3 regions of the Blautia massiliensis (ex Liu et al. 2021) genome follow, and region 3 is predicted to be linked to each of the others. Evidence: predicted binding sites of a transcription regulator. Region 3 holds the regulator's gene; each other region holds the start of a gene.

Region 1 (7,886 bases), on a different contig from region 3:
ATACAGATGCACAGGAACCTGCAGATACCCAGGAGCCTGCTGAAAACTCTGTTATAGAAGTAAACGGAGAACAGTCAGGGCCTCAGAATACCGATGAGGCAGATACATCCGGAGATAGTCAGACAGAGACACCGGATTCCGCAGATACAGCAGCAGAAGCTTCCGAAAAAAATGAGGAACCGACATATTCGGCATCTGCATACACGGAAGATGGAAGTGGAATTCTGGATTTTGGTTCCGTGGAAGAGGGATATACGGAAATTCCGGAAGCACAGATGGTTACTATCACAAATAACGGAACCGGAGATCTTAATTTTAAAGAGATCGCCCCGGAGAATTTCATGGCTGCGGATATTAACGATGCGCCATTAAAGAGTGGTGAAAGTGTTGCTGTGTGGGTAAAACCACGAGAAGGTCTGAAGGCTGGAGAATACAAAGATCTGATCACGTATCAGACAGAAGAAGGTGCCGATGTCTTCTTTGAAGCGGACTTTACAGTAAAAGAACCGGAAAATAAAAAAGCCGAAGATCATGAAAATAATGAGCAGACAGATCCCGGGAAAACATCGGACCCTGCAGCGGAAAAAATATACAAGCTAACTGCGGATCCGACAGAACTGCCTTTTGATGATCTGACTGCCGGTTATGAAAAGGTAGAAACAACAAGTACAGTCACGATCAAAAACGAAGGTACAGAAGCTGTGACGTTAGTACAGCCTGAGTCGGAGTTTTTTGATATTGCGCCGGTCAGTGAAGTGGAGAGCAGCGGAAATATCCAGTTGGCGCAGGGAGGAGAGCAGACCTTTACCGTACAGCCTAAGCTTGGACTCTCTGCAAAAGATGATTCATACGTGGAAGAGCTTGTATTTGCTTCTGATGAAAGCACGGAAGCATCTGCTACAGTGACGGCTTCGGTTATGGTAAAGACAGAAACACCAAAAACAGTTACTGCAACAGTAAAACCGGAAGGTCCTCTGTTTTTTGGAACACTGGAACAGGGCTATGAGATCGCGCCGGATGCACAGCCTGTAACCGTAGAGAATACAGGTACAGAGGCTATCCGGATCCAGCTTTCTGCTCCGGAGGATTATGAGGTGGGAGAGCCTTCTGCTGAAGTGCTCAATCCCGGAGATAAGGCGGCAACCTTTACTGTACAGCCTAAGACCGGTCTTCAGGCCGGAGATCACAGCGATACGATTTCTGTGACAGATCAGAATACCGGAAACACACTGGCTGAAGTCCGGCTGGAATTTACAGTTTCAGAGCCGGAACCGGAACCCAATCCCGGTCTTTCGGTAACAGACAGTCTGGAGTTTGGAACCAAAGAAGAAGGATATAAGGAACTTCCTGATGCGAAGACAGTTACAGTTACCAACACCGGAAATACAAAGATCGTTCTGAAACAGCCTTCATCAAATGCATATACAATTGGTACACTTTCCGCCACAGAGCTGGAAGCAGGAGATAATGCAACCTTTAGCGTACAGCCGGTCAGCGGACTTTCACAGGGGGAATATCTGGAAGACATTGTGATCGCCAATGATGCAAATGTGGAAGCTTATGTAAACGTCCATTTCAGCGTTACAAAGAAAAAAACAGATAACAGTGAGAAGGCGAATAACCTTACAGGTATCAAAAAGCCATCCGATATCAAAGATCTTCCCAATGGAACCCAGAAAACCCAGAAAGCCCTGAAGCTTCCGGGAACAGTAAAGATCACTACAACAAAGGGAGAGCAGAAGGCATCTGTTAAATGGGATGTTAAGGGATCTTCTTATGATCCGTTTTCTGCAGAACGTCAGATATTTAATGTAAAAGGTACTGTCATTCTTCCGGAGGGGGTTAAGAATCCCAACAAGATCAGTACAGTGATCGCAGTAAGTATTACAGTAAATGGATATCAGGGCACGGAAGCCGCTGCATCGGACAATAAGATCACAGGAATTGATTCCAATGGCAAGTATGATACCAATACAAAGATCACCTTTACAGCAGCTGGTGCAGGGATGGATAATACAAACCCGCGTAAGGGAGATACCAGATATCAGCCAAAGAGCTGGAAGATCACAGAGACCCGTACCTGGGATGGAGAGCCTTATACTGCAACATTCCGTGTCAGCAAGCCGGGAAAATATACTCTGAAAGTTACCTTTGGACAGCAGAAATATGACGGCTCCAGCTGGAAGGATACCGGTACACAGTCAGAAAGTACGGTTACTTTTACGGTATCACAGGCAGCAGTTCTTACTGCGACTCCGAGTCCGGCAGTGACACAGACAAATCAGAAATCTGCAGTGCGGACGGGAGACAGTACACCGATCATGATATTTGTGATCATTTTGATTGTGGCTGTGGTATGTATTGGAGGAATCCTTGTATATCGTAGAAAGAAAAAATAAGAACAGAATGTAGAAGATAGTTTTACAGCACCCTCCGTACAAAAAATGTACGGAGGGATTTTTTTGCACATAGAGATCCGTTTTACATGCTGTTACTAGCACTCTATAATGATGAGTGCTAAATTTTTCTTGACTTTTGTAAAAAGTCGTATTAGTATATATTTATTGAAAAAAACAACAGGTTTCCGGCTCTGTCGGAACATCAGAAATAAAAATAAAAACAAAAGGAGAGTGACATATATGTCAGCAAAACATGGCAGTTTATCAATCAACAGTGAAAATATTTTTCCGATTATCAAGAAATGGTTATATTCCGACCATGATATTTTTGTAAGAGAGATGATCTCCAACGGATGCGATGCGATCACCAAACTGAGAAAGCTGGAAGTTATGGGAGATTATACATTCCCGGAAGGTTACAAACCGGCTGTAAATGTTATCGTTGATCCAGATCAGAAAACTTTGAAGTTTATCGATAACGGTATTGGTATGACAGCAGATGAAGTAGAGGAATATATCACACAGATCGCTTTTTCCGGTGCCACAGAGTTTCTTGAGAAATATAAGGATAAAACAACGGATGATCAGATGATCGGTCATTTCGGACTTGGATTTTATTCTGCATTTATGGTTGCAGATGAAGTTCATATCGATACTCTCTCTTACAAGGAGGGTTCCACACCGGTACATTGGACCTGTGACGGTGGTACGGAGTATGAGATGGCAGACGGAAACAAAACAGAACCGGGAACAGAGATCACTCTTTTCCTCAATGAGGAAAGCCTGGAGTTTGCCAATGAATATCGTATGAGAGAGGTTATTGAGAAATACTGTTCTTTCATGCCGGTAAATATCTATCTTTCCAAAGCAAATGCTGAACAGGAGTATGAAACCATCGATGAGGCAGATCTCCGTGAAGATGATGTGGTAGTTGAACATATCCATGAGGATGCCAAGACAGAGGAAAAGGAGAATGATAAAGGCGAGAAAGAAGTTGTGGAAGTTTCTCCTGCCAAAGATAAAGTAAAGATCAATAAACGGCCGGTATCCTTAAGCGATACACAGCCGCTCTGGATGAAGCATCCAAATGAGTGCACGGATGAAGAGTATAAAGAATTTTACCGTAAGGTATTTATGGATTACAAGGAACCACTGTTCTGGATACATCTGAACATGGACTATCCGTTCAACCTGAAGGGTATCCTGTATTTCCCGAAGATCAGGACAGAGTATGATTCCATTGAGGGAACCATCAAGCTTTATAATAATCAGGTATTTATTGCAGATAACATCAAAGAGGTGATCCCGGAATTCCTTCTTCTTCTGAAAGGCGTGATCGACTGTCCGGATCTTCCACTGAATGTTTCTCGTTCTGCACTGCAGAATGATGGTTTTGTGAAAAAGATTTCTGAATACATCACCAAGAAAGTAGCAGATAAGCTCACCGGAATGTGCAAGACAGACAGAGAGTCTTATGAGAAGTACTGGGATGATATCAGCCCGTTTATCAAATTTGGATGCATCAAGGATGCGAAATTTGGTGAGAAGATGAACGATTATATCCTCTTTAAGAATCTGGACGGCAAATATCTTACCCTGAAAGACTGCATTGAGGAAAATAAAAAAGAAGAAACAAAAGCAGCTGAAGAGGAGAAGACAGAGGAGAAAGCTTCTGAAGGCTCCCAGAATGAGGAACCGGAAAAAACGGTGATCTATTATGTGACCGATGAGGTACAGCAGAGCCAGTACATTAATATGTTCCGTGAAGCGGGTAAAGATGCTGTACTGCTGAAGCATGTGATCGATTCACAGTTTATTTCCCATCTTGAACAGCAGGATCAGACGATCCAGTTCAAGAGAATTGATGCAGATCTGACAGAAGAGCTTCGTGAAGACGGAGAAGCGGATGAAACAACAGTCAAGACACTTACTGAGGTGTTCCGTAAGAATCTTGGCAAGGATAAACTTGAAGTAAAAGTAGAGAAGCTGAAAAATGAGGGAACTGCAGCGATGATCACTCTTCCTGAGGAGAGCCGCCGTATGCAGGATATGATGAAAATGTACAATATGTACGGAATGAATCCGAATATGTTCGGTGGTCAGGAAGTACTTGTACTGAATGCAAATCATCCTCTTGTAAGATTTATAGCAGAAAATCAGGGATCAGAGTATGTTCAGGTGATCTGTGAACAGCTTTATGATCTTGCAATGATGAGCCATAAACAGCTTTCTCCTGAAGAAATGACAAAATTTGTAAAGAGAAGCAACGATATCCTTATGGTCCTTACAAAATAAAACGACATATAAAATGATCGAAAGGCTTTGCCCGTAATTGGGCGAAGCCTTTGTTTTTTTTATAACAATATGTGTATCTTTAACACAATTAGAGGAATTTTAAATAAAATAATAGATATTAAATAAAAATAACCTGTAAAATATGACTAAAAATTTAAATTAGTATCTAATATGTATAAAATAAATTTTCAAAAGAAAGCGAAAAATATAGATAAGTGTCGTATTATACATAAGGGAGTGCTTTTAAAAAGAGAAAAAAATGAAATGGAGGAACAAATGTATGAAAAAGGTGTATGGATTGATCAGAAGACTTGGTGCAAATTCGAAATATAAAGGATATTTTTTCGTTGCGGAAGCGGTAAAGATTTCCATGGGGGATCAGTATAAACCATTGCGGATCACAAAGGATATTTATCCATGCCTGGCGCGGAAGTACAGATCAACACCTACCAATATTGAGCATGATATCAGAACAATGGTAAATGTGTGTTGGGAAGGAAATAAAAAACTGCTGGATGAGATTGCAGGATATCCTCTGGAATACAAGCCTACCAACAGTGAATTTATTGATATGCTTGCGTATTACCTGAGGGAAATAGAAGAAGAGAATTGACTATAGCCTTTCAAAAAGAATCTGATTCCTGGACAGAAAGTTCAGGATCATATCATCCCAGAGCTGCTCCGGGCGTTTATCCATAGAGAATGTTTTAAGAGAGGTTCCGGTAGTACAAAGAAGGCTGTTATTTTTAAATTGAAGATTTAAGAATAGTCCGTCTATCTGTTCGGAGGAAATTCCGAAATCTGTATTTCTCATTGCAGCTTCAACTCCACTCCGACTTAAATGCAGCACGATCCTGAAGCTTAAGGGCGTACGCTTACCGCGGATCACAGACCAGCAGAAAGGTCTGATGTCTTTCCAGAGAGAATGTGTCCGGCCGTGCTCTGTGAGTCTGTTCATGCTGTCTGTATCAAAAAAATCTTTCTGAAGCCTGCCATCAATGGTAAAAGTATTAAAAGTAGTCACAGTCGCTTCGGACAGACAGAATTTGTCAAATACTTCTCCTATAAAAAGTTTGTTTGTGAAATCCCGGATATCTGTGATCTTTAATGCAAGCATGCCGCACTTCCTTTCTTTTATGTGATCGCGTGTAGACATTATATCTCAGATAAAGAAAAAAGGACAGACTTTTTAAAAAACTCTTTTCAAATATCTGTTTATGTGATACGATAGATGTGGTATTGAATACTACATATAATGGAAAAGAGGACGATATAATTGAGCTATAAGATTGCGATAGATAGCTGTGGGGAGCTTTTAGATGAATGGAAAAATGACGGCAGGATTGAATCCATACCACTGACGCTGACGGTGGGCGGTGAGAATATTATAGATGATGAGAATTTCGATCAGAAAGATTTTTTAAAGAAGGTTGCGGCCTGCCCGGAATGCCCCAAGTCTGCATGCCCTTCTCCGGAACGCTATATGAAGGCATATGAGTGTGATGCGGAACACATTTATGCGGTGACGCTATCGGCAGAATTGAGTGGTTCCTATAACAGTGCGATTCTTGGAAAAAACCTGTTCCTGGAAGAGCAGCCGGAGAAAAAGGTTCATGTATTTAATTCCAAATCTGCATCCGGTGGTCAGAGTCTGATTGCCATGAAGATCGTGGAGTGTGAAGAAAAGGGACTTTCTTTTGAAGAAGTAGTAAGTGAAGTAGAGAAATATATTGAAGAGATGAGCACATTTTTTGTGTTGGAGAATCTGGAAACTCTGCGCAAGAACGGACGTTTGAGCAGAGTGAAAGCTCTGGTGGCCAGTGCACTGAAGATCAAGCCGGTTATGGGATCTACTCCGGAAGGAACGATCTGTCAGCTGGATCAGGCCAGAGGCATGAATAAAGCAATCGTAAAAATGGTGGATCACATCGGAGAGAAGGGGATCAACATCCCGGAAAAGACAGTTGCCATCACTCATTGCAACTGTCCGGAAAGAGCGAAGATGCTGGAGGAGGCTATCCGTGAGAAACTGAATCCTGCAAAGATCGTAGTTATGGATACTGCCGGTGTCAGCAGTATGTATGCCAACGATGGTGGCGTTATCGTAGCAGTCTGATCAGAGAAAATCTCCAGTTCAGAAAATTATCACATTTCTTCAGGGAGTTGCCGCTTTTCTTTTGAAAACAAGTGTGCTATAATGAACGAAGTACTGAAGCGGCAAAGGAGAAAGACAATGAGCCAGAAGAAAGTTGACAAATATAAAAACAGCAAATACTCGCGAAACAGTGCCCTGAAGAAGGAACGCGCAGAATTTGTACTTGAGATGGCGGCATGGATCCTCATCGCGGTTCTGCTTGTGGGATGGATCGGATATTCCGCGTACGCCAAGATTCAGGCGAAGGAAGCCAGCGTGAAGGTGGATACTGTGATGGATACTTCTGCATTGACAGATTATATTTCCGGATTATCTTCAGACAGTGCGGAATAGAAAACACATATGAAATGATGGGTTCCCGGGATGTGTTGAAGCATCCCGGGGATTTTTATATACAGGATAAATATAATGCAATAAAAAACGGGTCTGCCATAAAGCAGCCCCGTTTTGACTTATACGTTTTTTATGGTTATAGAATTATAACTTTGTAACGTTAGCAGCCTGCATTCCGCGAGCGCCCTCTGTTAAGTCGTAGGATACAGCCTGTCCTTCTTCAAGAGATTTGAAGCCTTCACCGTTGATAGCGGAGAAGTGTACGAATACATCCTGTCCGTCCTCACCTGTGATAAAACCATAACCTTTTTCTGCGTTGAACCATTTTACAGTTCCCTTGTTCATTTTGTGTTACCTCCATAAAAATAAAAAAAATTAAAATAGCCTTCTGATGATAATAAAAAATCACCAGATTTTACAGACTATATTCATGTAAATATAATCTCTAAAAACTAGTGATTTTACATTAAATATCTTGCCATGCTCTGATTATATAACCCGTGTTTTGAAATGTCAAGGAGAAAATTCCAACAATTCCGGGGTGTAAAAAGGGGCGAAATTGCTTTGTAAAAAAATCTTTATAAATAGAGAAATTTCGTGTATGATATAATAGAATACAAGCGGATTTAAGGATCTGCTTTGAAAATACAGGATGAGAGGAGAACAGAAATGGGGATTCTGATTCGAGGAGGCCGGATCGTGGA
Region 2 (7,886 bases), on a different contig from region 3:
CAGCTCTACCATCTTATTGCCAACAGTGTAAACCGGATTCAGTGCGGAAAGAGAATCCTGAAAGATCATGGCGATCTCACCACCGCGGATCTCACGGAGCTCTGCTTCATTTTTCTTCAGGATATCTTCTCCCCGGAACAGAATCTCACCACCCATGATCTTACAGTTGGATGGTCCGAGACGGAGAATGGATTTGGTGGTCACGCTTTTTCCGCTTCCGGACTCTCCTACGATCCCGAAAAAATCCCCCTCACCGATGGCAAAGCCTGCACCTTTTACTGCCTGTGTCTCTCCAAGGTCTGTAAAGAAAGACACCTTCAGATCTTTTACTTCCAGTAATTTTTCCATATGTAAATGTCCTCCTTACTTGGGCTCGAATACTTTTCTTAATACTTCTCCCAGATAATTGAAGCTGACGACCGTGATCAGGATCAGGATTCCGGGGAAAATAGCCAGATACGGTGCCTGCTGGATATAGCGCTGTGCATTGCTCAGCATACTTCCCCAGGAAGCCGTAGGCGGCTGGATACCCAGGCCGAAAAAGCTCAGTGCAGATTCCATCAGGATGGCATTGGCAATGTTCATGGTTGCAGCCACGATAATGGTAGGCATGATGTTAGGCAGGATATGATGTACAATGGTGGAGAATTTCTTCTGTCCGGAGATCTTTGCATAGATGACATACTCTCTCTCGTTCAGGGAAATGGTCTCGCCACGGACGATCCTGGCAATGTTCATCCAGGTCAGAAAGCCGATGATCAGGACAATGTTCTGAAGTCCCGGTTTCAGGAAGGCATTCATAACGATCATGATCAGGAATGTCGGAAGGCTCATCAGCGCATCCACCAGACGCATCAGCACTGCATCCACCGTTCCTCCCACAAAACCGCTGATGGAACCGATGATCACACCAAGGGCTGTAGAAAGCACCATGGAAAGGAAGCCCACCAGAAGGGATGCTCTTCCTCCGTAAATACAGCGGGCCAGATAATCCCGTCCCATATCATCCGTACCGAAAAGGTGTGCCATGGACGGAGCATTCAGTCGCTCTGTGGCGCTGATGGCATTGGGATCTACCGGATACAGAAAGGCAAAAATGGAGATCAGTGCCAGCAGGATGATCGCTGCTGCACCTGCCACCGCAAGTTTATTTGTCTTAAAACCAAGTTTGATATTTTTCCAGATATTTTCTCTCATGTCCCTTTACCTCCTAACATCCTGCTTTGCGGATCCTCGGATCAAAGACAGCATACAGGATATCTGCCAGAAGATTTCCGAGCACCACGAGAAGCGCGGTAAACATGGTGATTCCCATGATCAGGGGATAATCATACTGCATAACAGCGGTCACTGCCAGCTGACCGATTCCCGGCCATGCAAAAACCTGCTCGGTAATAATGGCACCGGAAACCAGAGACTGCAGACTCATTCCGAGAACTGTGATCATAGGAAGCATGGCATTTTTCAGTACATGCCGGAAAAGGATTCCAGACTCTTTCATTCCATAAGCCTTCTGCACCATAACATAATCGGAGGACATTTCCGTAATGGTACTGCTTCTTAAATACCGGATGTACTGTGAAGCATTCGCAAATGTCAGAACTGCGCAGGGCATGACCATATGCAGGATCAGATCTCCTAAGGAACGGTTGCCGTCTGAATGCATACCGATACTTGGCAGGATATGGAGATGCACACTGAAGAGATAGATCAGCATGATACCGAACCAGAAAGTAGGAATGGAGATGCCTACATAACAGAACATGCTGGTGATCTTATCCAGAACACCATTTTTATTCTTTCCGGAATACAGGCCCAGTACAATGGCAATGAGAAAACCAAGCAGCATGCTGGTTCCCATTAGGATCACGGTTGCGGGAAGCCTCTCCAGCATCTGTGTCAGGACCGGTCGGTTATTCATCAGGGAATTTCCGAAATTCCCGTGAAGGATCCTTCCCAGCCACAGAAAGTACTGCTCATAGACAGGCTTTGTAAGTCCCAGGCTTTCTCTCAGGTTCTGGATATATTCTTCACTCATATTTGGTTCCACATAAGTCAGGACAGGATCTCCGGGCGCTGCTTTTGTCAGTGCAAAGCAGAGAACAGAGACAATAAACAGTGTCAGAATACACTGTATCAGACGGTTTACGATCTTCTTCAAAATGTACCTCCTTTATTTTCCCCGAAAACAGGAAATCGGCTGGCGCAAAAAACGCGTCAGCCTCTTTCTGTTTCCGGTATTCATCCGCTATAAAATTATTTATTTCTCCAATGTGTAGATCTTGGAATAATCATAATAAATAGTTTTTAACAGACATTCATCAAAGCCCCCGAAATCTTTACTTACCGCATAGAAACCATTGGAATAAGCGATCGGATAGATATACATGTTATCATTGATCGTATTCTGGATCTCCTTATAAATCTCGCCACGTTTTGTCTCATCTGCAGTGCTGTTGCCCTCTTCCCACAATGCATCCAGATCTGTATCCTTGATCCTGGAATAGTTGGAACGGCTGGCGGAAGAACTCATGTCTGCATAAAGGCTCGGCTCTTCTCCCAGAGTGTAGAAGCTCAGTACCAGATCATAATCTGTGCACTCCGTATCCTTTGTCTTATTCTTGAAGGTAGACTCATCTGTAGGAAGAAGATTGATGGTGATTCCTACATTGGCAAGGGCAGACTGTACATACAGAGCTTCACTCTCCATTGTCTTATCTGTGGAGATATACATCAGGTTCAGAGAAAGACTTGTCTTTCCTGCTTCGGAAAGGAGCTCCTGTGCTTTAGCCGGATCATTGTCGTAGGTATTGTCCGGTTTTGTATAGTAGAGTGTATCCGGTGTAAAAATAGAATCTGCAGGCTCTGCATAATCCTCGGAAAGGAAAGCAAACTGACAGAACTCCTCTTTATTCAGTGCGTATGCGATCGCCTGACGTACCTTTACATCCTGAAGATCTTCGTTCAGCTCATTCATGAACATGGCGTTGACACGTCCGGAATTATAGGTATTGATGTTTACGTTATCGTAAGCACTGACGGTATCGTAATCATCTGCGCTGATCAGACGTGCATCCAGATCTCCGCTTGCAAGTGCCGCATTGGCGGAGCTGGAATCCTTTACGATCTTGAAGGTGATGGAATCCAGATTTACATCATCAAAATAGTCATCGAATTTTGTTACTTTATAATACTCTCCGGATTTGTATTCCTCGAACTTAAAAGGACCACTTCCCACCGGTTCATTGTTGAGATCACTTTCTCCGATATTCTCCACGCCGTCATAAATATGCTTCGGAATACAGTAAACCTGGCTCAGTCCGCCAAGAAATCCTGCGGAAGATGATCCAAGGGAAAGCTTGACTGTAAGGTCATCAACCTTCTCTGCCTCTACTGCCTTGTCATTAACGTATCCGTAAGAAGAGTACGGAACATTCTGCTTCTCATCTACCAGCACCTGCATGGTGAATACCACATCATCGGCTGTGATCGGCTGACTGTCATGCCATTTCAGTCCGTCTTTGAGCTTCAGTGTGAATTCGCTGGCATCATCATTGGCTGTTACACTTTCGCAAAGTCCGTTTCCGTAATACATCTCTCCGTTCACGATCTCAAAAAACGGGCTGTACAGTGCCTGCATCATATCGAAGCTTGTCTGATCCACAACATAGAGCGGATTGATGTTCTGCGGATCTGCTGTTTCTGCAATGGTAATATTTCCGCCTTCCGCCTTGGTTCCTTCTGTTTCTGCTGCAAAAGCAGTCATTCCTGACATAACAGTTGTTCCTGCCACTGCAGCTGCCAGAAGCGCTGCCAGTACTTTTTTTCTCATTTCCTGTTCCTCCTGTGTTTCAGTGAGTATTCCTCTTTTCCCACCAGTTTAATATGATATAGGTAAGATAATACTATACCATATTACCTTTGTCAAGCTGTCCCTGGCTCTTCAGAGATTTTTTTACTGCATTTCGTTAAAGTTTGTATTTATTCTACATACAGATCCCACAGGCGTCAAGATAAATTTTCTGTATCTTGCCCCAGATCTATATATTCTTCATCAGTCTTTTACGATGGCAATGATATCATCTGCGTTGATCACCAGATATTTCTCACCCTCATATTTGATCTCGGTTCCTGTGTATTTTCCGTAGATCACACGGTCGCCCGGCTTTACCTGTACCGGTACTTCTTTACCGTCTACGACCTTACCGCCACCTACTGCGATAACCTCTGCCTGCTGGGTTTTCTCCTTGGAGCTGTCCGGAAGTACGATGCCGGATGCGGTTTTGTCTTCTGTCTCAAAATATTTTACGATAACTCTGTCTGCAACTGGTTTTAATGCCATATTCATTTCCTTCTTTCTGTGATTATTAGCACTCTTGAGCTCCGAGTGCTACTCTTTTTTATCATACTACATATCCGAAAATTGTCAAGATATTTGCAGATATGTAGTATGATATTATTTATGATAGGGCTCTCCACTGATGATACGATAGCTGCGGTAGATCTGTTCCAGAAGGATCACACGCATCAGCTGATGAGGAAATGTCATCTTCGAAAAGCTTAAAGCATAGTCTGATCTCTTCAGTACTTCTTTTCCAAGACCGATAGAGCCGCCGATCACAAACTGGATATGGCTGGTCCCACGTATTCCCAGCTCGTTGATCTTCCGTGCGAAGTTCTCAGAGGTCAGCTGTTCGCCTCCGATCTCCAGAGTGATCACAAACGCATCATCCCGGATATATTTAAGAAGACGCTCCCCTTCCTTGTTCCGAATGGCATCTTCTACTGTTTCGCTGGCATTATCCGGCGTTTTTTCGTCGGACACTTCTATGATCTCCAGCTTGCAGTAACGCCCGAGGCGCTTGGAATACTCCGCAATGGCATCCCGCAGATATTTTTCCTTGATCTTCCCTACTGTCAGGATACTTATTTTCATCCGCCGTTCTCCTCCAGATAATTCTCAAATTCTTCTGCTGACATCAAAACCTTCCTTGGCTTGGTTCCTTCCTCCGGACCTACCACTCCTGCGTCACAAAGCTGATCCATGATCCTTGCCGCACGATTAAATCCGATTTTGAACATACGCTGGAGCATACCGATGGAGGCCTTTTCCTTCTCAATGATAAATTTACCGGCTTCTGTAAAATAGACATCTCTGTCACCGCCGTCGGCTCCTCCCGGGACACCGGCTGTATTGACCTGCTTCTCAATGGAGGTATCATAAACAGCACCCTGATTTTTGTCAGAAACATATTCTACGACTGCACTGACCTCCTCATCTGAAACAAAAGCGCCCTGCAGTCTGGCCGGCTTCTGATACCCCTGCGGATAAAACAGCATATCGCCCTTGCCAAGAAGCTTCTCGGCACCGTTCATATCCAGGATCGTTCTGGAATCCACACCGGAAGATACGGAAAATGCGATCCTGGACGGCATATTGGCCTTGATCAGACCTGTGATGACATTGACCGATGGCCTCTGGGTAGCAATGATCAGATGGATACCTGCTGCACGTGCCAGCTGGGCCAGACGGCAGATCGCATCTTCAACTTCTCCCGGCGCAACCATCATAAGATCCGCAAGCTCGTCCACGATGATCACGATCTGCGGCATCTTCTCAGGTGCCTTTTCTCCCTCCGGGACCCGCATATTGGCAACCTTTTTGTTATATTCTCCAAGATTACGTACCCCATATTCCGCAAAGGCATTGTAACGGCTGGTCATCTCGGAAACAGCCCAGTTCAGCGCACCGGCCGCTTTCTTCGGATCTGTGACCACCGGAATGAACAGATGCGGGATCCCGTTATATACACTGAGCTCCACCACCTTCGGATCGATCATGATCAGACGCACCTCATCCGGTGTAGCCTTATAAAGGATGCTGATGATCAGCGTATTGATGCAGACGGATTTTCCGGAGCCGGTTGCTCCGGCGATAAGAAGATGCGGCATCTTGGCAATATCTGCCACTACCGGTTTTCCGGCAATATCCTTACCTGCTGCAAAGGACAGCTTGGATTTTGCATTTTTAAACTCCTCTGACTGAAGAAGATCCCTCAGCATGACCGGGCTGTTCTCCTTGTTCGGGACCTCGATCCCCACGGCTGCCTTTCCCGGTATCGGTGCTTCGATGCGGATATCCGGTGTAGCAAGATTCAGCTTGATATCATCGGAAAGGCCAACGATCTTGCTGACCTTCACACCCATTTCCGGCTGCAGCTCATAGCGGGTAACGGTAGGTCCGCAGCTCACATTGGTAACGGTTACATTGACGCCGAAATTATGCAGAGTTTCCTGAAGCTTCTGCGCTGTTTTGCGCAGATGTGCATCGGAATCTCCCTGAGATCTGCCATCTCCGCGCTTCAGAAGCTTCAGCGGCGGATACTGATATGGTTTCTTCTCCGGAGCTTCTCCCTGGCTGATCTCATGCTGGATATTTCTGATCCCATGCTCGATCTCTGTCTGAGATGACTTCGGGTTTCTGGAGGGCTGATGGGATGCCTTCTGTTCAGCTTCCGGCTGAGGATCCTCCTTTATCTCAGCGGGAACCGCTGCCTTTCCTGTTTCCCGGGAAGCTTTTGCTGCTGCAGCTGTCTTTGCCGGCAGGATCTGCTGCATCTCGGGAATATCCACATCCTCGTAGCCGGCATAAGCATCCTCCTCTTCGGCTTCCTGCATTTCTCTTTCGAAATCCGGCTCCTCCGACTCTTCCCGGGCCGGCTGCGGCTGTGAACGGTGGATCTGGAATTCAAGCGGCCGGGCATGCTCCTCCGGTTTCTCATCAAGCCCCGGATCCTCTTCTGTCAGATCTGTATCTGCCGGAAGTACAGCCTTTTGTTCATCAAGGAAAGAAGGAAGATTAAATTCTCCTTCCCGGTTCGCCTTCACCGCAGCCTGTCTTTCTTTCTGCGATCTTCTTGTTTTTTTCTTTTGTTTTTTTGAGATATTTTCCGGATCTTCCTCTGTAAGGGCAAGTTCTTCTTCCTCCAGCTCTTCTTCCAGCCGGCGGATCTTCTCCGCTCTTTTTTCCGCACGGATCTTTCTGCGAAGCTCCTTCTGCTTTTCTCTGTCCGGCTGTCCCTCAAGATAAGCTTCTCTGCCCTCTCTTGCTGCATCTGTAAAAAAGTCCAGGATCTTATTCATAAATCCGAAGAAGGATCTCTGTGTTATGATGATGAGAGACACAAGAAGCACCAGAACGATGATCACAGTTCCGCCCACAACGCCAAAAGCGGATGCTGTGGAAATACATACTGCACCACCGAATACTCCACCGCCGGTACGGTATTCCGAACTCAGTGAATAATAATCCGAAAACGTGGTACTTGGCGTATAGCCCTCTGTGATCAGCTGAAGAAAGCCGCAGAGGAACACAAAAAATACCACGCCCGCCAGTACCTTTTTGTAGGCAAGGCGGTTGGTATTGTTCACGATCAGGAACGTAACTCCGGCAAAAAGCAGGATCGGGAAAATATATGCACAAAGTCCCATGATGCCAAAGCATACGGCACTGATGGCATTTCCTACGATCCCTCCCATACCAAATGCACTGATCATCAGGATCAGGCAGGCCGCAAACATCACAAGGATCAGGATCTCTGTCTGAAAGCGGTTACCGACAGGCTGCTGCTTCGCCGCAGGTTTTCTTTTTCTTTTTTTTGTCGTTTTTGAAGCTGCCATTGTCAGACTCCTCCCAGTTGATATCAAATATAATTCGCTGCCAGAATAAGGATTCCGGCTGCAAAAGAATAAAATGCAAAATAACGCAGTCTGACCTGATTCGAAAGCTTAAGCATAAAACGGATCACCAGATAGCCTGTGATCCCGGCCACGATCATTCCAAGAACATAAGTAAATCCCTGGCCAACAGTCATATGAACAGAAGT
Region 3 (7,886 bases):
CATATTGGAACCAGCTGTGATTGTGATGTGCTGCTCTTTACCTGTTCCAAGGTCTTTAGCGGATACATTAACGATACCGTTGGCATCAATATCAAATGTTACCTCAATCTGCGGAACTCCACGACGTGCTGGCGGGATTCCATCCAGACGGAACTGGCCGAGGGATTTGTTGTCTTTCGCGAACTGACGCTCACCCTGTACAACATTGATATCTACAGCTGTCTGGTTATCTGCTGCTGTGGAGAAGATCTGGCTCTTCTTTGTAGGAATTGTAGTATTTCTCTCGATCAGACGAGTTGCGATACCACCCATTGTCTCGATGGACAGTGACAGTGGAGTAACATCCAGAAGAAGGATATCACCGGCACCTGCATCACCTGCAAGTTTACCACCCTGTACGGAAGCACCAAGTGCAACACACTCATCCGGGTTCAGGTTCTTGCTTGGCTCTTTGCCAGTTAACTGTCTTACCTTATCCTGTACAGCCGGGATACGGGAAGAACCACCAACCAGAAGTACCTGGCCAAGCTCAGAAGCTGTGATACCTGCATCAGACAGTGCACGGCGAACCGGCTCTGCAGTCATCTCTACAAGGTCATGTGTCAGCTCATCAAATTTAGCTCTTGTAAGGTTCATATCAAAATGCTTCGGTCCCTCAGCTGTAGCTGTGATAAACGGAAGGTTGATGTTTGTTGTTGTTGCGGAAGAAAGCTCTTTCTTAGCCTTCTCAGCTGCCTCTTTCAGTCTCTGAAGAGCCATCTTGTCGTTGCTTAAGTCTACGCCCTCTGTTCTCTTGAACTCAGCAAGCATGTAATCTGTAACTTTCTTATCAAAGTCATCTCCACCAAGACGGTTATTACCAGCTGTGGAAAGAACCTCGATAACGCCATCACCGATCTCGATCACGGATACATCGAATGTACCGCCGCCAAGGTCGTATACCATGATCTTCTGCTCTTTCTCATTGTCAAGACCATATGCAAGAGCTGCTGCTGTAGGCTCGTTGATGATACGTTTTACATCAAGACCTGCGATCTTACCTGCATCTTTGGTTGCCTGACGCTGAGCATCGTTGAAGTAAGCCGGAACTGTGATAACTGCCTCTGTTACTTTCTCACCAAGATATGCCTCTGCATCCTTTTTCAGTTTCTGAAGGATCATTGCGGAGATCTCCTGTGGAGAATATTTCTTGTCATCGATGGTTACACGGTAATCGGTACCCATCTCTCTTTTGATAGAAGAGATCGTCCTGTCTGCATTTGTAACTGCCTGACGTTTTGCAGGCTCACCTACCAGACGCTCTCCTGTTTTTGTGAATGCTACAACGGATGGTGTTGTTCTTGCGCCTTCTGTATTTGCGATAACTGTCGGCTGTCCACCTTCCATTACGGCTACACAGCTGTTTGTTGTACCTAAGTCAATACCAATAATCTTTCCCATGATTTTTTCCTCCTGTTTTAGTCTGTATCTGTTAAAATAAAGTTTGTTGTCAGTTAGTTCGCAACCTTTACCATACTGTGGCGTACTACGAAATCCTTGTAGGTGTAACCCTTCTGGAATTCTTCCACCACGATGTTCTCTCCAACCTCTTCATCCTCCACATGCATCACTGCATTATGGAAATCCGGGTTGAATTCCTTTCCCACTGCTTCGATCGGCTTCACACCAAGCTCATCCAGTGTTGTGGTAAGCTGCTTGTAGATCATTTTCATTCCATCTGCAAAAGCATCACCTTCCTGTGCCTGTGCAAGACCTCTTTCGAAGTTATCCACAACCGGCAGGATCTTTTCAACGATCTCTTTTGCTCCGATGATGTACATGCTGGATTTTTCTTTTTCCGTTCTTTTACGGAAATTATCAAATTCAGCCATGGTACGCTTCAGGCGATCGGTAAGTTCCTCCACCTTCTGCTCAGATTTATCTTTTTTCTTCTTTCCGAAGAAGGAAGTTTTTGATTTTTCTTCTTTTTTATCCTCTGAGGCAGCTTCTTCGCCTGGAGTATTGTTTTCTTCCTCCGGCAGATCTTCTCCCTCCGGTGTCAGGTTTTCTTCTTCCTGATCTCCGTCAGTTACGGGGATTTCCTTCTCCGCTTCCTGCTCTTCGGATGTTTTCTTTGTTTCCTCCGACACTTTTTTTCTACCGCCTTTCTAAGTTTTCTTCTTTTTCAAAACGTCATCCAGATGATTCTTCAGTTCCTTCAGACTGTCCACTACATTCTCATAATCCATTCGTTTGGGACCGATGATCCCGATGGTTCCGTACATTCCGTCTCCCAGTTCATATCTGGCAGTTACAATGCTGCAGTCCTTCATGGTCTGGATCGGCATCTCATCACCGATGTAAACCTGGATTCCTGTATTCTCTCCATCTGACATCTGTTCTTTTACAAGATCGGCAAGTTCATGCTTCTCCTCAAATGCGGAGATCAGCTCCGTTGCCTTCTCTTTATCGGCAAGCTCCGGATACTTGAAGATGTTAGTTGCACCTGAAGTATAGATCTCCATATCTTCCTCTTCCACATGAATGGTGGCTGCCACTGCATCCAGAACCGTTGCCACCACACCGCTGTGGCTGCCTGCCTGTTCCTTCAGTCTGGCGATCATCCCAAGGTTGATATCCTGGATCGGGATCCCATTGAGATTGGTGTTAAGAAGAAGATTCAGTTTCAGGATCGTCTGGTCGTCCATTTCCTCATCCAGATTGATGATCTGGTTCCGAACTGTGTTGTTGTCACTGACAACCACTGCCACAAGCTGAAGCTCGCTCATTCTCGACAGCTGGATGAACTTGATCTTGTTGCCGCTGTACTGCGGAACGGAAACCATGGTAGCATAGTTGGTATTGGAAGCAAGAACCTTCGCAACCTTCTTAAGCACCTTATCCATCTTATCTGTCTTCTCAATGATCAGATCTCGCAGCTCTGCAACCTCTGCTTCCTTCTCCTTCATCAGCTCATTGACGTAAAGTCTGTAGCCTTTATCTGAAGGAATCCTTCCTGCTGAGGTATGAGGCTGGACGATATAGCCCATATCTGTCAGGTCTGACATTTCATTTCGGATCGTTGCGGAACTGACATTGAGATCCGCATACTTGGAAATGGTCCTGGAACCAACCGGTTCTCCGGTTTCCATATAGGTCTTGATGATTGCTTTTAAGATTTTTTGCTTGCGCTCATTCAACACCTCTTCCATGAAGCCATCTCCTTTCCTTTTTATTCTTCCTGACGGATGTTGATTCTTTTTTTATATCTGTTAGCACTCATTTTAGTGGAGTGCTAACATCCACAGTCTTTAAGATATCACCATGTAAATTATTTGTCAATATGTTTTGAAAAAAAGTTCTTATTTTTTCGCAACAAAAAAAGCATCAGTACGATGCTTTTTTGTAATACTGGTCTATACAGTTCTGTGCTCCGGTAAAAAATTCCGCTTCTGTTTTCTGTCCCAGCACATATTTCTGAAATTCCGTACCCATAGCCGAAACAGCTTCTATGGAATCGGCACACAGTGGTCTTGCCTTCAGCTTATAATCTTTCAGATATTGCCGGATCATTTCAATGCCATCCAGATCAAAATTCTTATCCTCGATCACATCCAGTCTTGCCGGACACATTTTTGTCAGCTGTCCGTAATTTTTACTGGCCTCATATCCGGACACATACTGAAGGAACTTCAGAGCTGCTTCTTTATGATCATAATTTTTATTCAGTACATACTGCCAGGTTGCGATATTGGTCACCTTCTCGTCAAATTCCGGAAATGGTGCCATATGGATCTTATCTTTTCTATACACGCCTGCATTCTGAAAGGTACTCAACGCACCGGTATACATGAACATACATCCATACTGGCCGTTTATAAATTTTTCATTCAGCTGGTCATGCTGGTCGATCAGATTCTCCTCTGATATCATCCCTGTATCCAGCATTCGCCTCATATATTCTGCCGCTTCTCTTGTTTTCGGATCCGTCCAGTCTGTATAATCTCCTCCGAAAAAATCGACATACTCGCTGATACTATTATATATGTAAGAAATCTCCCATGCATCCCCGTATGCATATTTTCCCGTATTCTGAAGCTTTTTCTGAAGGATCTCAAGATCACTGAGACAGGAGAGTCTGTCCAGACCAGCCTGATCCAGCAATTCCTGATTCACCCAGAATGCCATGATATCCATTTTGAACGGTACCGAAAAAATATGTCCGTCTGACATGCATATTTCTTTCAGGTATTCCTGTGGAAAATTCGCCGCTGTCTCCTCTGTCATAACCGTATCTTCCAGCGGAAGAAGAAATCCCTTATGCTTAAATTCGGATATCATCTCATCATTTACTGTGATCAGATCAACAGAATCATCTCCTGATGTCAGAAGAGTTGCTATTTTGGCCTGGCGGTTGTCCGCATTAGCCGGACATTTTTCGATATGGATCTCTATTCCAAGATCCTTTTCCGCCTGACTGATAAAAGAATCAAAGCCCTCTGTGCCTGCATCCATATGAAGAATCGTCAGTTCCTGTCTGTTCTCCGGCACAATATCAGATGCAGCCTCCTTCTTCTGGACTCCACATCCTGTCACTGCCAGAGCCAGGGCAAATACCCCGCAAAATACCTGTTTTTTCAATCTCTACCACCCTTTTTATCTGGGCCATCTATCCTCTTTTGACATCAACGGCTGGAACGGTGCATGAGGAAGTGTCTGATACCAGTACGCTACACTTGCCACATCATCCTGTCGTTCAAACAGGCCACGGTATCCGACGCCTATCTGCTGAATCGTAACGCGAAGATCCTCTTCAAAGCAGATCGGATCCTGTAAATGCCATCTGTAAAAGCCTCGCATTGGCGGGCAGTCATCATTATGATAAAAATTGTGGATCAGTTCGTCATGGGCAGAATAATACGGATATCCCAGATATGGTGTGTTATAATTCTGTTCCACGGTTTTTCCATCCACCTGTTTGGCAAAGCTCCAGGAACCTCCAAAGTAATCTTCCGTTCCTGTTCCGCAGATGGTCGGATACTCCTCATCTCCGTCAATATAGAACTTCATTTCTCCCTCGCCCCACCAGTAACGTTCCAGTGTGGTAAGTGCCATGTAGGTTCCTATATAATGGCCTTTTCCTTTTACTCCATCCAAAATTGTATAATCTTTTGTTTTTTCTGTCAACCGTTCCCTTCTCCACTGCGCATGGAAATAAGCAATATCGTCCGGAAGCTCATCATAGAGACAGTAATCTACCTGATAAAAGAAAGCCGGGATTTTATTTGCATGCTGATTTTCCAGTGTGATCTTTGCTTTCTTCTTAAACGGCATCGGGAAATAGCAGTTAAAGCCCCTGTTTGGAACAACAGCCACCGGAACAGAATTTACAAAACATTCTCTTCCGAATCCGCAGCAGAAGAAATCACCCAGAGGACTTTCCACGGAAGGAGTTTCCTCGTCATCCCAGTACATACGGATCACAAGATCTCTCAGTACAAAGCAATCTGCCTCTGTAGTCTTGTTATCAACGGTGATCCAGATATGATTGATCTGTCCCGGTCCTTCCATTTCTGCCAGAGTTACCACAGCTCCCGGCTCAATATCCTTAAGACACGGGCTTCCTTTTCTGGATGGTCCCAGATGACTTGCAGCCATACCGCCTCTGCCTTTTTCTCCATGAGGATTTTCCGCGTTGATCGCACGGCTTTTTCCATGCTTTGCAAGTGCGATTCCTCCCAGTCCGCCTGTAAATGCCTGATACATATCTGTTTTCTCCTCTCTTTTGGAAATTAAAAATATTTACGCTTTTACTCCACCTGCCATGATACCATCCATGATCTGTTTCTCAAAAACAGCTACAAAGATAATGATCGGAAGAAGGATGATCCATCCCATGGCGCTGACAAGATCCCACGGAACTCCATACATGTTGTCACGTAACGGAAGCTGTACAATGGAAACGGAAAGTACCTGAATACCATTTGAATAAAACAACGGTGTGAAAAAGTTATTCAGACAGGTAATAAAGTTGATGATGCAAACCGTAGCGATCGCCGGCTTCATCAGCGGCAGAACGATCGTAAACAGTCTCTGTGAAAAAGATGCGCCGTCAATAGCAGCTGCCTCCTCCAGTGAGATCGGGATCTCACCGACAAAGTTTCTGAGGATCAGAACCGTAAACGGTATAACGGTACTGATATAAAGAAGGATAAGTCCCGGATATGTATCATACAGCTTTACCTTCTGCATAAACTCATACAGCGGGCGGGCTGTAACAACCTCAGGGATCAGCATGGTAGCCAGCACAAATGCAAATGCAACAGAAACTCCCTTTGAGTTAAATCTTGAGAATCCATAGGCAGCCATTGCACACAGCACGGTACTGATCACAAGTGTAAGGCCTACGATCAGAACTGTATTTCCGATCTTTGAAAGCAGTCCTACATTCTGTATCAGAAATTTATAGCTTTCCAGTGTGGGATGATCCGGAAGATAATCGATCGGTGTTTTAAACAGTTCTCCTGCCGGTGTGATCGAAGAAATAAAGATCCAGTAAACCGGGAACAGGATCAGAAAAGCCACGACTGCAAACAGAACCCATCTTCCAACGGCTACCACTCCATGATAAACATTATATTTTCCTGTATTCTTCACGATAATTCCCCCTAACTGTCAAACTTATTCATAACACGTATATTCAGCCAGCTGAAGATCGCCATTACAACAAACAGCAGCATAGCCAGCGCCGAAGCATATCCTACGTTTAGATTTGTAAATGCTTCTGTTGTGATTCTGTATGCGATCAGCGCAGTATCCTCTCCAGGGCCTCCAGATGTCATGGAATAAACCAGATCGAAGGTTGTCAGTCTCCAGAGTGTGAACGGAATACATAAAGTCAGGACATTTTTTGCGATCAGCGGAAGTGTGATCCGGAAAAAGCTCTGGATCCCGTTTGCACCGTCTACCTTTGCTGCCTCATAGATATCGCCGGAAATAAACTGAAGTCCGGAAAGTACAAGGATTGCAAAGAACGGAAGGTCCTTCCACAGGTCCATTGCAATTACCGCTGCTCTTGCAGTACCTGTATTGATCAGCCAGCTGTTCTGGTAACCCGGTACAAACCAGCGGATAAAATCATTGATCAGACCATAATCATTGTTAAATGCCCATTTTGCAGCCATACCGGCTACTACTGCAGGCATAGCCCACGGGATCAGCACGATGGTCCTCAGAAAACGGCGGCCTTTGAATTTCATATTCAGGATCAGTGCCAGGATAACTCCGAGGATCACATGCAGGATCATGGAAGCAACCACAAATATTGCCGTAAAGCTGATCGATGTGAGCACTTTAGGATCAGAAAATACCTTCAGGTAATTCTTGAAGCCTATAAATTCATTGATACCTGCAAGGATACTGATATTAAAGAAGCTGTTTTTCACAGTCATCAGAATGGGATATAATGTTGTAAAACCTCGAATCAGTACAACCGGCAGGATCAAAAGCCATGGTATCCACTTCATAGTTTTTTTACTTATTGTCATGGAACTTTCCTCCCTGTTCATCAAGCAATGTAAAGCAGACTTTTACCTCTGCTTTACATTGCTGTTTTTTTATATCTTTTACTTATACATATCTACCACATCCTGAGCCTTCTTGCAGAACTCATCAACTGTGATCTCGTCTTTCATACAGGACTGGAAGATTGTTCCCATATCGCTGATAAATTCCATTGTCTGTGCCACCATCGGACGTCCCTGTACATTGCATTCATTTGCATATCTGCTGTACATTTCTTTTGCCGGGTCAGAATCCGGAACTACCTTCTCTGCAACATCCTTTCTTGCAGGATATCTGTCAAATGCTTTATAGGAAGCTTCCATTCCGCCTTCATCAGCCATATA

What was found. Region 3 encodes HrcA, which represses chaperone genes, less so after heat shock. Its sites were predicted from a motif close to TGTTAGCACTCNNNNNNNNNGAGTGCTAACA; they were not measured.
Region 1: a site for HrcA is predicted at 2,493-2,523, ahead of htpG (molecular chaperone HtpG). Genes of this name have one in related genera too.
Region 2: a site for HrcA is predicted at 4,366-4,396, ahead of groES (co-chaperone GroES). Genes of this name have one in related genera too.

Annotation. Positions count from the first base shown of each region.
Region 1 is NZ_JBQHWA010000035.1:3,243-11,128, forward strand. Features, by position in the region: gene ACTNDQ_RS12825 (hypothetical protein) at 1-2,399, shown strand, start outside; gene htpG (molecular chaperone HtpG) at 2,640-4,694, shown strand; gene ACTNDQ_RS12835 (sporulation initiation factor Spo0A C-terminal domain-containing protein) at 4,975-5,307, shown strand; gene ACTNDQ_RS12840 (DUF5721 family protein) at 5,308-5,811, opposite strand; gene ACTNDQ_RS12845 (DegV family protein) at 5,971-6,810, shown strand; gene ACTNDQ_RS12850 (hypothetical protein) at 6,928-7,182, shown strand; gene ACTNDQ_RS12855 (cold-shock protein) at 7,327-7,527, opposite strand; gene ACTNDQ_RS12860 (dihydroorotase) at 7,852-7,886, shown strand, end outside.
Region 2 is NZ_JBQHWA010000013.1:14,572-22,457, reverse strand. Features, by position in the region: gene ACTNDQ_RS06960 (ABC transporter ATP-binding protein) at 1-348, opposite strand, end outside; gene ACTNDQ_RS06955 (ABC transporter permease) at 364-1,197, opposite strand; gene ACTNDQ_RS06950 (ABC transporter permease) at 1,211-2,161, opposite strand; gene ACTNDQ_RS06945 (ABC transporter substrate-binding protein) at 2,261-3,832, opposite strand; gene groES (co-chaperone GroES) at 4,055-4,342, opposite strand; gene rlmH (23S rRNA (pseudouridine(1915)-N(3))-methyltransferase RlmH) at 4,457-4,936, opposite strand; gene ACTNDQ_RS06930 (DNA translocase FtsK 4TM domain-containing protein) at 4,933-7,680, opposite strand; gene ACTNDQ_RS06925 (undecaprenyl-diphosphate phosphatase) at 7,704-7,886, opposite strand, start outside.
Region 3 is NZ_JBQHWA010000017.1:10,856-18,741, reverse strand. Features, by position in the region: gene dnaK (molecular chaperone DnaK) at 1-1,440, opposite strand, end outside; gene grpE (nucleotide exchange factor GrpE) at 1,494-2,129, opposite strand; gene hrcA (heat-inducible transcriptional repressor HrcA) at 2,148-3,191, opposite strand; gene ACTNDQ_RS08470 (ABC transporter substrate-binding protein) at 3,367-4,620, opposite strand; gene ACTNDQ_RS08465 (glycoside hydrolase family 172 protein) at 4,636-5,745, opposite strand; gene ACTNDQ_RS08460 (carbohydrate ABC transporter permease) at 5,782-6,636, opposite strand; gene ACTNDQ_RS08455 (carbohydrate ABC transporter permease) at 6,648-7,526, opposite strand; gene ACTNDQ_RS08450 (extracellular solute-binding protein) at 7,605-7,886, opposite strand, start outside.